3 regions of the Microbulbifer hydrolyticus genome follow, and region 3 is predicted to be linked to each of the others. Evidence: predicted binding sites of a transcription regulator. Region 3 holds the regulator's gene; each other region holds the start of a gene.
The links. Region 3 encodes sigma-54, which starts transcription at its own class of promoters, with help from an activator protein. Its sites were predicted from a motif close to TGGCACANNNNTTGCNNT; they were not measured.
Positions count from the first base shown of each region.

Region 1: a site for sigma-54 is predicted at 1,411-1,428, ahead of GTQ55_RS14345 (NarK family nitrate/nitrite MFS transporter). Genes of this name have one in related genera too.
Region 2: a site for sigma-54 is predicted at 2,389-2,406, ahead of GTQ55_RS06395 (CmpA/NrtA family ABC transporter substrate-binding protein). Genes of this name have one in related genera too.

Region 1 is NZ_CP047491.1:3,366,368-3,370,994, forward strand. Features, by position in the region: gene GTQ55_RS14335 (ANTAR domain-containing response regulator) at 1-40, shown strand, start outside; gene GTQ55_RS14340 (CmpA/NrtA family ABC transporter substrate-binding protein) at 97-1,188, shown strand; gene GTQ55_RS14345 (NarK family nitrate/nitrite MFS transporter) at 1,706-3,172, shown strand; gene GTQ55_RS14350 (bifunctional protein-serine/threonine kinase/phosphatase) at 3,276-4,627, shown strand, end outside.
Region 2 is NZ_CP047491.1:1,503,331-1,507,957, forward strand. Features, by position in the region: gene GTQ55_RS06390 (ABC transporter permease) at 1-605, opposite strand, end outside; gene GTQ55_RS06395 (CmpA/NrtA family ABC transporter substrate-binding protein) at 730-2,112, opposite strand; gene GTQ55_RS06400 (hypothetical protein) at 2,530-2,835, shown strand; gene GTQ55_RS06405 (OmpP1/FadL family transporter) at 2,855-4,330, opposite strand; gene GTQ55_RS06410 (DUF3108 domain-containing protein) at 4,589-4,627, opposite strand, start outside.
Region 3 is NZ_CP047491.1:3,097,143-3,101,769, forward strand. Features, by position in the region: gene lptC (LPS export ABC transporter periplasmic protein LptC) at 1-487, shown strand, start outside; gene lptA (lipopolysaccharide transport periplasmic protein LptA) at 474-1,031, shown strand; gene lptB (LPS export ABC transporter ATP-binding protein) at 1,119-1,844, shown strand; gene GTQ55_RS13300 (RNA polymerase factor sigma-54) at 2,077-3,552, shown strand; gene hpf (ribosome hibernation-promoting factor, HPF/YfiA family) at 3,720-4,013, shown strand; gene ptsN (PTS IIA-like nitrogen regulatory protein PtsN) at 4,069-4,530, shown strand.

The DNA of each region.
Region 1 (4,627 bases), 270 kb from region 3:
CGAACAGATCGTCACACACCTGCAATCGCCAGTGAAATAACGCCTCAACCTTGATTGAGTGCGGCCCGATAAATTGAAGAATTCGAGAGTATTACCGTGAGCAGCCTGCAAGCAGAAAAGCCCAATCTTAAACTCCTGTACCTGCGCCTGACCGACAGCGCCCCGCTGATCATTGCCCATGAACTGGGGTACTTCGAGCGCTACGGCCTGAACGTGAGCCTTCAGCGTGAGACCTCCTGGGCCACCCTGCGCGACAAGCTGATCGGCGGCGCCGCCGATGCCGCAGCAATACTCGCTCCCATGCCGCTCACCCTGAACCAGACACTGCCCAACTGTGACGAGTCCCTGCTCAGCGGGCTGATTCTCAGTTGCAATGGCAACGCCATTACGCTCTCACGCACTCTGTACGAGTCTCTGGGAATCAACGACAGCGATGCTTCCGGCCAGTTGCCTGACATTGGCGCGGCACTCAAGTCACATATCAGAGCCCACGGCGACAACGAATTACCGCTGACCTTTGCCAGCGTGTACCCCTTTGCCAGCCATACCCTGCAACTGCGCCACTGGCTGACCAGTGCAGGCATCAATCCGGATACGGATGTACGCCTGGTCGTACTGCCACCGGAGCAGATGGTGGATCACCTGCGCCGGGGAGACATCGACGGCTACTGTGTGGGCGAACCCTGGAACACCCTGGCGGTGCAACAAGGCATCGGCGTGATTGCCACCCCCAGCAATGCGCTGATGCCGGCCATGCCGGAAAAAGTGCTGGCAGTAACCCGCAGCTGGCACGAAGCCAACCCGGCCACCCACCTGGCACTGCGCGCCGCGCTACTGGATGCCTGTGGCTGGCTCAGCGACCGCAGCCAGCGCCAGGATGCCATTTCGATTCTGGCGCGCCCGGAATACCTGGATTTGCCAGAAGCAACCATTGCCGCATCGCTCAACGATGAACTGATCACGGCGGATGGACAGCCGCCAATCAAGAATCCGGGCTGGCACCTGTTCGCGCACCCACAGTCGGAACACGGCCGCCCCACTGAGAAAAAAGCCCGCGAGTTGCTGACGCTGTGCAATGAAATCGCCCCCACCGACTGCGCCGCGGCGGATGTATTCTGCTCTGACCTGTACCAGCAGACCCTGGACTTTATCCGCCACAAGACCCTGCAGCAGACCCACACCGCCTAGCCCGTATTGAAACAGCGCCGCCGGTCGCACCCGGCGCGCGACAGAGGTGCATCCGTTGCACCGTGGTGCACAGAAAACCCCAAAACAGGGCGCAACAGAAACCGGTTGCGGCCCGGTTGGTGCCTGGCAAAGGGGGGATACCCCCCGAAATGCGTCGGTTTCCCCCTTTTTGCCCCAATAGTTTCCTGCGGCTTGCACCATATTCTCGCCGGCGCCCGGATATGGCACAGAACTTGAATAACTATTTAGTGAGCAGATGGTGTGCCGGTATCGCAGGCATACCCGGAAACGCACGATCGCAGAGACTCGAGCCACCGTTGGCACCAGTTACTCCGGGCCAGCTTTTTCGGCCGCGCTCTGAACTGCAACAAACATCGTTCGGACATCGAAGTCCACCGGCTACAGCCTGACTGTGCCCGTGGGCTTTTTTTATGTCTGTAATTCGGGCTGCGTAACGCACCCGAAAATGCATTTCCTCATCCTGAAATTCGCGAGCCAAAACAAACGGAATTCGACAATGTCCAGTGAGTCCTTAAACCTGTTTTCCTTCAAGGGAAAAATCCGGGTGCTGCACCTGACCTGGATCGCTTTCTTTATTACCTTTTTTGCCTGGTTTAACCACGCACCGCTGTTAATGGCGATTGCGGACAGCCTGTCGCTCACCTCCGAGCAGGTGAAGACCCTGTTGATCCTGAACGTGGCGCTGACCATTCCAGCGCGCGTGATCATTGGCATGCTGACCGACAAATACGGTCCACGCCTGACCTACTCCCTGCTGCTGGCCGTTGGCAGTATTCCATGCTTCATTTTCGCCCTGGCCGACAGCTTTATGGCGGCGGCGATTGGTCGCTTCCTTCTCGGCTTTATTGGCGCCGGCTTTGTAATCGGTATCCGCATGGTGTCCGAGTGGTTTCCGGCCAGGCAGCTGGGTACCGCGGAAGGAATTTACGGTGGCTGGGGCAACTTCGGCTCCGCGGCCGGCGCCATGACCCTGCCGACCATTGCCCTGTTGTTTGGCGGTGAAGATGGCTGGCGCTATGCCATCGGGATCACCGGCATCATCGCACTGGTGTACAGCGTGATCTACTACCGCTCGGTAACCGACACACCCAAAGGTGGTACCTATTTCAAGCCGAAAAAAATTGGCGGAATGGAAGTTTCCAGTCCATCTGACTTTGTCCTACTGCTGATCATGAAAGTGCCGATGTACGCGGCACTGGCACTGCTGACCTGGAAGCTGTCGCCAGCCGGAGTGGGCATGCTGGCAATGCCGGTAGCCATTGCCATTTATCTGTCGCTGACGGTGCTGTACATCTTCGACGCAAAAAAATGCTACGACATCAATAAAGAAATTTTCGTCAAACTTCCGGATCCCATCCACCGCTACAAGTTCAAACAGGTAGCGGTGCTTAATATTCTGTACTTTGCCACTTTCGGTTCCGAACTTGCGGTGATTTCCATGCTGCCGCTGTTTTTCTCGGAGACATTTACCCTGGACCCGGTGAAGGCCGGCCTGCTGGCTTCCGCTTACGCATTCATGAACCTGATGTCTCGCCCCGCTGGCGGGTTGATCAGTGATCGCTTCGGACGCAAAAGCACACTGCTGATCCTGACCGCAGGCCTGGCACTGGGTTATCTGACCATGAGCATGATCGATGCGGAGTGGCCGCTGTATCTGGCCGTCGCTGCGGCAATGGCGTGCTCCTTCTTTGTGCAGTCTGGTGAGGGCGCGGTGTTTGCGGTGGTACCGCTGATCAAGCGCCGCCTTACCGGACAGATCGCGGGTATGACCGGTGCATACGGTAATGTCGGTGCCGTTTTTTACCTGACCGTACTCAGCATGGTGTCCTATGAGACCTTCTTCCTGGTGATTGCCTGCACCGCGTGCCTGGGCTTCGTCACCTTGCTGTTCTTGGAAGAACCGGAAGGCCAGATGGCCGAGGTAATGCCGGACGGTAGTGTTTCGCTGATCGATGTGGCCTGATTTTTGTTAAGGAGTATCCTTTGAGATCGTTTCGAAGTACCGGCACGGGATACTCTTCAGCATTGGGCAAACTATTTTGAACTACACCTGCGAAACCACAGAAGTGTCAGACTCCGACCATCGGGCGTCCAACTCGGAGAGCCTGGAGTTCGCCACCGCCACCGAATGCGGCAAGCGCGACTATAACGATGATGCTGTCGCAGTGTACCGGGCGTCCGGCAACGAATTGCGTTACCGCGGCTCACTGGCGGCGATTGCCGATGGCGTGGGCAGCGCAGAGGCCGGCGGCGCGGCAGCGCGTGCGGCGGTTAGCGGGTTTATTTCCGACTACTACAGCACGCCGGATTCCTGGTCGGTAAAGCAGGCGGCGGCGCGGGTGTTACAGGCTCTGAACAGCTGGCTGTACCGGCAGAGCGGCGGCGCAGATGAGGTACAACGCGGCTGGCTGACAACCTTTTCGGCGGTGGTGCTGAAAGGCTCCACTGCGCACCTGATTCATATCGGGGATTCACGAATCTATCGTCTGCGCGCAGGTAAACTGGAATGCCTGACCCGGGACCACAGCCGTGCGCTCGGGCCGGGACGGACCTTTCTGAGCCGGGCGCTGGGAATGGATGCGCATGTTGAGGTGGATTACCGGCAGGAGCCACTGGAGGTCGGGGACCTTTTCTGTGTGACCACCGACGGCATTCACGATTGCCTGCCGAAAGTGCAGCTTACCGAAATTCTTTGCCAGCATGGGGTTGAAGCCTCGACACCACTGATTACCGCCGCAGTCGAGAACGGCAGTGGCGACAACCTCAGCCTGGCCCTGTGCCAGGTAAACGCGCTGGATGGACTGGAAACAGACGACTTGCTGCTCGCCACGAGCGAGCTACCCTTCCCTCCCCCCTTGCGCCCCGGCAACAAGATTGAAAACTACGAAGTCCTGCAGGAGCTGCACGCCAGCAGTCGTAGCTACCTGTATCTGGTGCGGGACATGGAGTCCGATCGCAACGGGGAAGGTGAAACACTGCGGGCATTGAAGGCGCCGTCGGAAAATTTTATCGACGACCCGGCCTATATCGAGCGTTTTATCGCTGAAGAATGGACCGGACGGCGGCTGGAGCACCCCGCCATTGTCAAGATTTTTCCCCCGCGCAAAGAGCGAAAGTTCCTCTACCATGTGATGGAGTATGTGGACGGCCAGAACCTGCGCCAGTGGATGCAGCTCAACCCGCAGCCACCGCTCGACCAGGTGCGCAACCTGGTGCAGCAACTGGTCAGCGCACTGCGCCGGCTACAGCGGCTGGAAATCGTGCACGGCGACCTGAAGCCGGAAAACATCATGGTAGACCGCAACGGCCGCCTGAAGCTGATCGACCTGGGCGGCGCCAATGCTGCGGGATTGCAGGAACTACTGCGTTACCAGGACAGCGCACCGCCGGGCAGCAAGAATTACTGCGCGCCGGAATA
Region 2 (4,627 bases), 1.6 Mb from region 3:
GTGACGGTGATCATTGAGTTAAGGAAAGATTTCGCCACCAGCGGTTCGGGGGTTGTGTACACCGCGGACACCACCATGGTCACCAGTGGTAGCCACGCCAACGGCGATACTGGCTTGAATATCTGTACGATAGGGTTGATGGCGCTGTTCAGTGACTTACTGAGACCAACGGCAATCCCCAGTGGAATCGCAAGTGCTACTGCCAGCAGGAAGCCGCTCATGACCGTGATCAGGCTGGTAAAGATCTGGTCGATAAAGGTTTCCTTGCCGGTATAGGCCCGAACCTTGGGAACGTACGCGGGGTCTTCGGCAACACGCTTCGCATTGCGTGCTTCCTGGCGCTCGTAAAAGGCCTGTTCCTTTTCTCGTGAACGCTGGTGCTCGCTGTACAGTGCATCGAACTGTTCCATGACGGCCGATGGGCCGGGAAATTTCCCCAGCGAGGTGTCGATGTTCTGCGCGGTGACAGACCACAACAGCAAGAAGGCGAGGATACCAATCAGTGGCAACGCTACCAGCCGAAAGGCTTGCCCGACCAGGGGGCTATCCAGCTGTGGCAACTTGAAGCCAGAAAATTTTCCGGCATTGGCAGTAGTGGTATTCATCTTCCGTTACCTCCGCACTCGATATGCGTATTCTCGATGAGCATGATTTTTTATTTTCACTTCCGGCTTTTGTGTATCCGGTAGTGCCGGGCCCGGTTACCGGGCCCGGTCTCCGATTGATTGATCAGAGCTTCTGGCCCGACTTCAGACCGATAGAGAACTTCTCGATGTATTCGTTCGGCTTCTGGCCGTTGTAGACGATGCCGTCGATGAAGTGTGTCTGCGGATTGCGGAAGCCATCTTCGGTGGCGAAGTCCGGGAACTGTTCTGGCTTGGCCAGCTTTTCCGCAATCAGGGACTTGGCGGCAGCTTCATAGATATCCGGGCGATAGACCTTGGATGCCAGTTCCTTGTACCACTCGTCCGGTTTGTCTTCGGAGATCTGGCCCCAGCGGCGCATCTGGGTCAGGTACCAGATCGCATCGGAGTAGTAAGGATAAGTGGCGTTGTAGCGGAAGAAGACATTGAAGTCCGGCACTTCGCGCTTGTCGCCTTTTTCGTACTCGAAGGTTCCGGTCATGCTGTTGGCGATCACGTCGTAGTCGGCACCCACGTAGTTCGACTGGGACAGGATCTTTACGGCTTCCGGGCGGTTGGCGTTGTTGTTCTCGTCCAGCCACATGGCGGCGCGGATCAGGGCGCGGGTAATACGCACGGTGGTGTTGGGGTATTTTTCGGCGAATTCTTTGGTGATCCCGAATACTTTTTCAGGGTTGTCTTTCCAGATTTCGTAGTCAGTTACGACCGGTACACCAATATCCTTGAACACCGCTTGCTGGTTCCAGGGTTCGCCGACGCAGTAGCCATAGATGGTGCCTGCTTCGAGCGTGGCTGGCATCTGCGGGGGAGGGGTGACCGACAGCAGCGCATCGGCATCGATCTGGCCAGAAGTATCGCCTTTGTGCGGCGCGTAGTAGCCGGGGTGGATGCCGCCGGCGGCGAGCCAGTAGCGCAGTTCATAATTGTGGGTAGAAACCGGGAAGACCATGCCCATGTTGAATGGCTTGCCGTCCGCCTTGTATTTTTCTACCACCGGCTTGAGCGCATCGGCTTTGATCGGGTGTACCGGTCGGCCGTCGTCCATTTTTGGAATGTTGGGCTTCATCTGTTCCCAGATGGTGTTGGAAACAGTAATACCGTTACCGTTCAGGTCCATGGAAAACGGCGTGATGATATCGGCTTTGGTTCCGAAGCCCATGGTTGCGGCAATGGGCTGACCCGCCAGCATATGCGCACCGTCGAGGCGGCCATCAATCACACCGTCGAGTAGTACTTTCCAGTTGGCCTGGGCTTCGATAGTGACGTAGAGGCCCTCATCTTCAAAAAATCCTTTTTCGTAGGCGACGGCAATTGGAGCCATATCCGTTAGTTTGATAAACCCGAAGGTCAGCTCTTCCTTTTCCGGATAACCGAGTTCTTCGGCGCTGGCAGAAACGGCGCCGGAGGAAAATCCGACAGCCAAGGCCAGCGATGCGGCTATTTTCTTGAAGGGCTTTTTCCATGACATGGTAATTTTGCTCCTGGTCTCTCTAAGTTTCAGATCGTTGAATGCGAAAAATCTTTGCCAAAAAAAAGCGCTCACCGTTTTCCTGCCTATACGGACAGGAACGGTGAGCGCCTCTGCTCAAGGGCAATCGCCAGGCGATGCCAGTCTGATTGTTATCCGGGCGACAGGTTGCCCGGCTAGTCAACGGAATTGGTCAACGTAAATTAGTGACGGAAGTTCAGCGCCTCTGTGGCAGCCTGTTCCGGTGCGGATTTGCAGTCCGCGTTTAATGGGGGCATTGCAGGCACTGTGCCAACTTTTTCCGGCGCAATGGAGCGTGGCGCGTTGAACCGAGCGGGGTGGGCGTAGGGATGCCAGAGCAGGTGATAGCCCTGGAAAAGTGCAAGCCCTTGAAATATCTAAATATTTTTTAGATTGATGGCAGAGTTTCCGCTTCTTGATTTTCGCATTGAAGCTGCCGGTAAAGACATGGGATCTATGTTTAATTGCGTGCCAGGCTATGTTTTTACACTGGAGCTCGTAACGGTTTTTCCGGTTTCACGGGTATCTAATCGGGTGCAGGGGAGGCCGGAGTGGAAAAATTCTGGTGCACGCACCAAATGGGAAGGTGCGCTTTCGGTGCGGGAAATGGAGCCGATTTGGTGCGTGCGCGTCAAAAGCGCGCATCGCCAGGAAATAAAAAAGGCCGGGCGGTGGCAATTCACCAAGCCCGGCCTCCGGTAAAGCTCTGACGAAATCGCGATCAGAAGCTATAGTTCAGGGATGCGCCGACCAGCCAGGCTTCCAGATTGGTGGTGCCACCGTCAAAGTAGGTACCAAGCCCGGCGGTCGATGTCAGCGGTAGCGCCTGGAATTCCTGGATGGGTTCATCGTCACCCCACAGGTAGGCCAGGCCGGCATCGATACTCAGCTGGTTGTTGAACTTGAAGGTGCCGCCGAACGTTACCCACTGACGGTCCGCATCCGGAATGGAAAGGGTGCGCCAGGTCACCGGGAGCCCATCGGGGACGAAACCTACTGACTGTGACTCAAGGATCGCGTCTTCATTGAAGCCATCGCGCGCAGCACCTTCGTCGTAGGCGTAGCCTACGCGCCAGGTCACCTCGTCACAGGGGTAGTACTCCAGGCCGAGGCTGTAGCGCCAGCCACTGCTGAAGTTCTCTTCCTTGATCGGGAGTGGATTGTAATCGGGAATCAGGTTACCTCCGGCTCGCTGATTCGGGAAGAAGGCCTCCAGACGCTCGAAGTCGTCCCAGTCTGTCCACATGGCGCCGAGGGCGACGCCCCATTCGTCATGGAAACGGTGGTACAGCCCGAGTTCAAGGGTGTCAGGCAGGTCGAGCGTCAGGTTCGCGCGTTCGTTGGAGAATGTACCAATTACCTGTCCCGCATTGTCGAAGGCCCGCAGAAGGTCGGAATCCACGTCGGCTTCGATCTCGGGATCCAGTTCGGACTGGTAAGAAACACCGAAGTGGGTGCGTCCATCGACACTGCGCCACAGTGCGCCAATGCTCCAGCCGTAGTCCCAGTCGTCGCCGTCGGCGTCGAGGATTCTTGCATCGGAAACAGAAGTGCCGAGTAACTGCTCTGCCGTCGGGTCAAGGATAAAGTTACTGGGAACTTTGCTCTTGAGGGTGGCGTCCGCATACAGGAAGTTTACGGATACACCGACGCTGAACTGATCGTTGAAATCGAATGCGACGGACGGCGCAATATTGACCGATAGCAGCTCGGTTTTATCCGCGATATGAGTGACGGGCCAGCTGCCATTAAAGTCGGTTTCAAGACCGTAGTCGGTGTTGACGGCGAGGCCAAACGACCAGCAATCATTGAACGGCACCGCCAGGTAAGCGTTGGGCACCCAGGCACTGCTCGCGTAATCTTTTGCCTCGTCATAGAGCGAAGCCGCGAAAACCGGGCCATCTGGCGTAAGCAGGTAGTAGTCGGTGGTCCCGGCGGCATCAATTTCCGGGTTCACATATGTTACGCCGACAGAGAAAGCCATTTCGTTGAACAGCGCCGAGCCCGCGGGGTTGCGGGCAAGAATTGCCGCATTGTCGCCAATGGCGTTTTCAGCAGCAAATGCCCGGCCGAGGCCGGAACTACTGGATTCTTGAAGGGCAAAGCCGGCGGCCGACGCGCCGCTGGAAAAGGTACCGCCATATACGGAACAGATCGCTGCGGCCAGTGCGGCTTTGCGCAGAGTTTTGATAGTCATGAGATCCCACTCTATTGCTGAAAATTATGCCAACCGGTTAAAGCTGCCCTGATGCGTAATGACGGAATTTTCTGTTTCCGAATCACAGAGAAGCTTTTCCAGAAAGTTTTTGCTTCAAGCAAACAAATTCCTAGTAGGTTGAGTCTAGCAGTGCGATTTTTACGCACGGGGAGAAAGCGACGACTTTATAGTGGTCTCGAGCGGGAAAATCTACGAGTTGTCGTAGTTTTTTTTGGGAATGTGAAAAATTTTTTCCGTCTAATCTTTTGCGCTGACTTCTTTGCCGTCAATGGATAA
Region 3 (4,627 bases):
GCAGTTGCTGGGCAAGCGCCCCACGCAACAGGAGCACAACAAGGCGGCGGATCTTATAATCCGGGGCGCCCGCACGCGCCACTACAGCGCCGCGGGCACGCTTGCCTATGAAGTGGATGCCGAGCGCGTGACGTTTTTCCAGTTTGCCCGCCGGGACAGGGCGGACCTCACCGAACCGCGCATGATGTTCTATCAGGGAGAAGATTCCCGCTGGCGCACAGAGTCCCGCACCGGCGTTGCCTTCAACAATGGGCAACGGGTGGTACTCGAGGGTGACGTATCCATCCGGGAACTACCGGAACCGGGAATAACCCTGCGCACCCCCAGAATCGTGATCAAGCCCCGTGAGGAATTCGCCGAGACCGACAAAGTTGTTACCATTGCCGACGGCCCCAATCGCACTACTGGCAAGGGCCTGCGCGCGGATCTCAAACAAGACAAGGTAGAAATTCTGTCCGATGTGGAAAGCAGCTATGAAGCCCAATGAATTCGCCCGTCATCGGCCAACGATAACCGCTAAGAGCCGCGCACTTTGGGGCACCGTCCTTGCCACCCTGATACTGGCCACCAATGCGCTGGCGCTACCGAATGACCGCGAGCAACCGGTGAAAGTGTCCGCCGATAAACTGGAAGCCAATCGCAGCAAGAACCTCTCTGTGTACAGCGGCAATGTGGTTATCCGTCAGGGGTCCCTGCAAATTCGCGCGGATCGCGTGGAGGTTCACGGCAGCGCCAAAGGCGAAATCAGCAAGGTAGTGGCCACCGGCACCCCGGCCCACTTCCAGCAACAGGTGGAGGAAAGCACCAGCCCGGTCAAGGCCCGCGCCAGGCGAATCGAGTTCCTGGTGAGCAGTGACGCCCTGCAACTGACCGGCGAGGCCTTCGTCGACCGCGATGGCAATACGCTGTCTGCCGAACGTATCGATTACGATCTCAACAGCGAGCAGATGCAGGCTCAGGGGCAGTCAGAGAAGAAGCGCGTGGAAATGATCTGGAAGCCGGAATCCAAGCCGGCCGAAGACGGCCAGTAGCCTCCCACTGAGGTCACAAGCGCAAATACCCGAAAAAATTACCAAGCTGGAGCCGCAATGCCGCTCCACTAGATACCGGAATTCGCCATGCCGACGCTCAAAGCGTTACATCTCGCCAAGCAGTACAAAAAGCGCAAAGTCGTCCAGGATGTCTCCGTGAGCGTATCCAGCGGCCAGGTCGTTGGACTGCTGGGCCCCAACGGCGCAGGTAAAACCACCTGCTTCTACATGATTGCCGGACTGGTTCAGGCAGACGCGGGACAGGTGCTGATCGACAGCGAAGACATTACCGGCTTCTCCATGCACGGCCGTGCTCGCAAGGGGATTGGCTATCTTCCGCAGGAGGCGTCGGTGTTTCGCCGCCTGTCGGTGGCCGACAATATTCTCGCCATCCTGGAAACTCGCAAGGACCTCAGCAAGAGCCAGCGCAAAGAACAGCTGGAAGCCCTGCTGGAAGAGTTTCACATCACCCATATCCGCGACAGCCTGGGCATGGCGCTGTCTGGCGGCGAGCGCCGACGTGTGGAGATTGCGCGCGCCCTGGCCACCAACCCGGCTTTTGTCCTGCTCGACGAGCCCTTCGCCGGCGTGGATCCTATCTCCGTCAACGATATCAAGCAGATTATCCGCCATCTGCGCGACCGGGGTATCGGCGTCCTGATCACCGACCACAATGTGCGCGAAACCCTGGACATCTGCGAGACCGCCTATATCGTCAGTGAGGGCCATATTATCGCCTCCGGAAACCCCAGGGACGTCGCAGAAAACAAACAAGTGAAAGATGTCTATCTGGGACATGAGTTCACCATCTAGGCAGATTCAGGTATTTTCATCTGCCCATTTCCCTTTTCTTTAGGCAGTCATCATACCTAACCCCCCTGTGACCGGAGTCTCAAAATTTTTCGGCACGCTTATTGCTTAACCCGCCCCTTGTGTTCCGAATTGCCCCGCGGTAGTCTGCAGGAAATGAGCTTTACGCCGCCGCTTCAAGCATCAAATTTGTCGCGGCGGGCCAACGCCAGATTTTTCTGCCGGCAACCCCCATATGAAGCAGTCACTCCAGTTAAAACTCGGCACACAGCTGACGATGACACCGCAGCTGCAGCAGGCTATTCGTCTGCTGCAATTGTCGACGCTGGATCTGCAACAGGAAATCCAGTCGGCACTCGACAGCAATCCGTTGCTGGAATCGGACTTCGATGAAAATGCCGGCGAGTCCCATCAGGACCAGAACACCCCCGCCAGCTCCGAAGGACAGGAGCGGGAAACCGCCGAGCGCGAAAGTGCCCGCGAGGCCCAGAACGAATCCTCCGCTGACGGCGAATGGAACAGCGAAATCCCGGATGACCTGCCGGTAGACACCCGCTGGGACGACATCTACACCAGTGGCAGTTACAGCGGCGGCGACGGCGAAGACTATGCGCTCGAGCAACGCAATGCCGCTTCAGAGAGCCTGCAGGATCACCTGGTGTGGCAGCTGAACCTGACCCCACTGACCGATATCGACAAACTGATCGGTGAGGCCCTGATCGACGCCATCGCCCCCAACGGGTTCCTCGACGCGGACCTCGACGAAATGGCTGCGGCCTTCGGGGTCGACACGGACGAAGTGCAGGCGGTGCTGAAGACCATTCAGCAGCTCGAACCCGCAGGTTGCGGGGCCCGAGACCTGCGTGAGAGCCTGCTCCTGCAGCTGCGCCAACTACCCGAACACACCCCCTGGCTCGCTCAGGCCCAAACTGTTGTGGGCCAGCATCTCGATCTGCTGGGCAAACGGGACTTTCGCCAACTGAGTCGTCGCACCCGCCTGAGCGAAGCACAGCTCGGCGAGGTCATGCGCCTGATCCAGACCCTCACCCCCTACCCAGGTGAAGCATTTGGCGGCGAAGAACCCCAGTACGTGGTGCCCGATGTGATTGTGAGCCGCAAGCAGCATCGCTGGGTGGTGGAACTGAACCCGGAAACAACGCCCAAGCTGCGCATCAATGATACCTACGCCTCACTGATCAAGCGCGCTGACAATTCCAGCGACAACAACTACCTGCGCGATAATTTACAGGAAGCGCGCTGGTTCCTGAAAAGCCTGCAGAGCCGCCACGAGACACTGCTGAAAGTGGCCAGCTGCATCGTGGAAAAGCAGCAGGGCTTTTTCGAACAGGGGCCAGAAGCGATGAAACCCATGGTACTGGCCAACATCGCCGAGACCATCGGCATGCACGAGTCCACCATCTCCAGGGTTACAACTCAGAAGTACATGCTGACTCCGCGCGGGGTTTTCGAGCTCAAGTACTTCTTCTCCAGCCATGTCAGCACCGACTCCGGCGAGGATGCTTCCTCCACCGCCATCCGCGCCCTGATCCGCAAACTGATCGACGCCGAGCAGCCGCGCAAACCCCTGTCTGACAATAAGATTACCCAGGAGCTCGACTCCCAGGGCATCAAGGTGGCTCGCCGCACGGTGGCCAAATACCGCGAGTCCATGGGTATACCATCTTCCAGCGAGCGGAAACGACTGATATAGATAGATCAGTCACAAAATAGGGCTGTTCAACACTACCCCGGTCAGTTTCTGGGCAACCAATAGCCAGACATTGAGTGTATCCTTCCATTCTGGCGCACTTCCTAGTAGGGTTGCCGCCCTGTGCGGGGGTGCAGCCCAATTGTGTTGTACCCGATGAGGAGAAATCCATGCAGATCAATATCAGTGGCCACCATGTAGACGTAACTCCGGCCATTCGCGATTACTGCCAGACCAAACTGGACAAGCTCTCCCGCCACAATGACCTGATCACCAATACCCAGGTCATCCTGTCCGTCGACAAACTTATCCAGAAGGCCGAGGCACGGGTTCACGTGAACGGAAACAAGGATATCTTTGCCGATTCGGAGTCAGAGGACATGTACGCAGCGATCGATTCGCTGACTGACAAACTCGACCGGCAACTGCTGAAACACAAAGAAAAGTTACGCAGTCACCGCTAGTCGTAACACAACCCAGGTTACCGGCTGGCCTGTACCGCTAGATCATCAGTAAGTTATGACATTGGAAGCATTACTCTCTCCCCGCCTGAGCCTTTGCCATCTGGCGGGGAGCAGCAAGAAAAAGCTGTTACTCAACATCGCCCAGGCGATCTCAGAACAATACCCCGATCTGGATTCCGATACCGTGTTCAACCAGCTGGTAGCCCGGGAACGCCTGGGCTCCACCGGTATTGGCGAGGGTGTTGCCATCCCCCACTGCCGCCTGCCCGGCTGTGAGCAGCCCATCGGCGTTCTCTGTACTACCTCTCCCGCCGTAGATTTTGATGCCATCGACCGCCAGCCGGTTGACCTGCTTTTCGCATTGCTGGTTCCTGAAGACTCCGAGCAGGAGCACCTGGACACATTGGCGGAAATTGCCGCCCTGTTCAGCGACAGCCGCGTACGCGAAAAGCTGCGTGAAGCCACCACCAGCGACGACCTCTACGCACTGGCCATAAACAGCGCCGCCGCGGCATAATAGCTATCGCGTGTACTGGCGGCACCCCGTTGCCGGCCGTGCTCAAGTTAGCCATCCCGGCGGTACATCAGCCCCGGTATCAGCAAGGAGTGCTTGT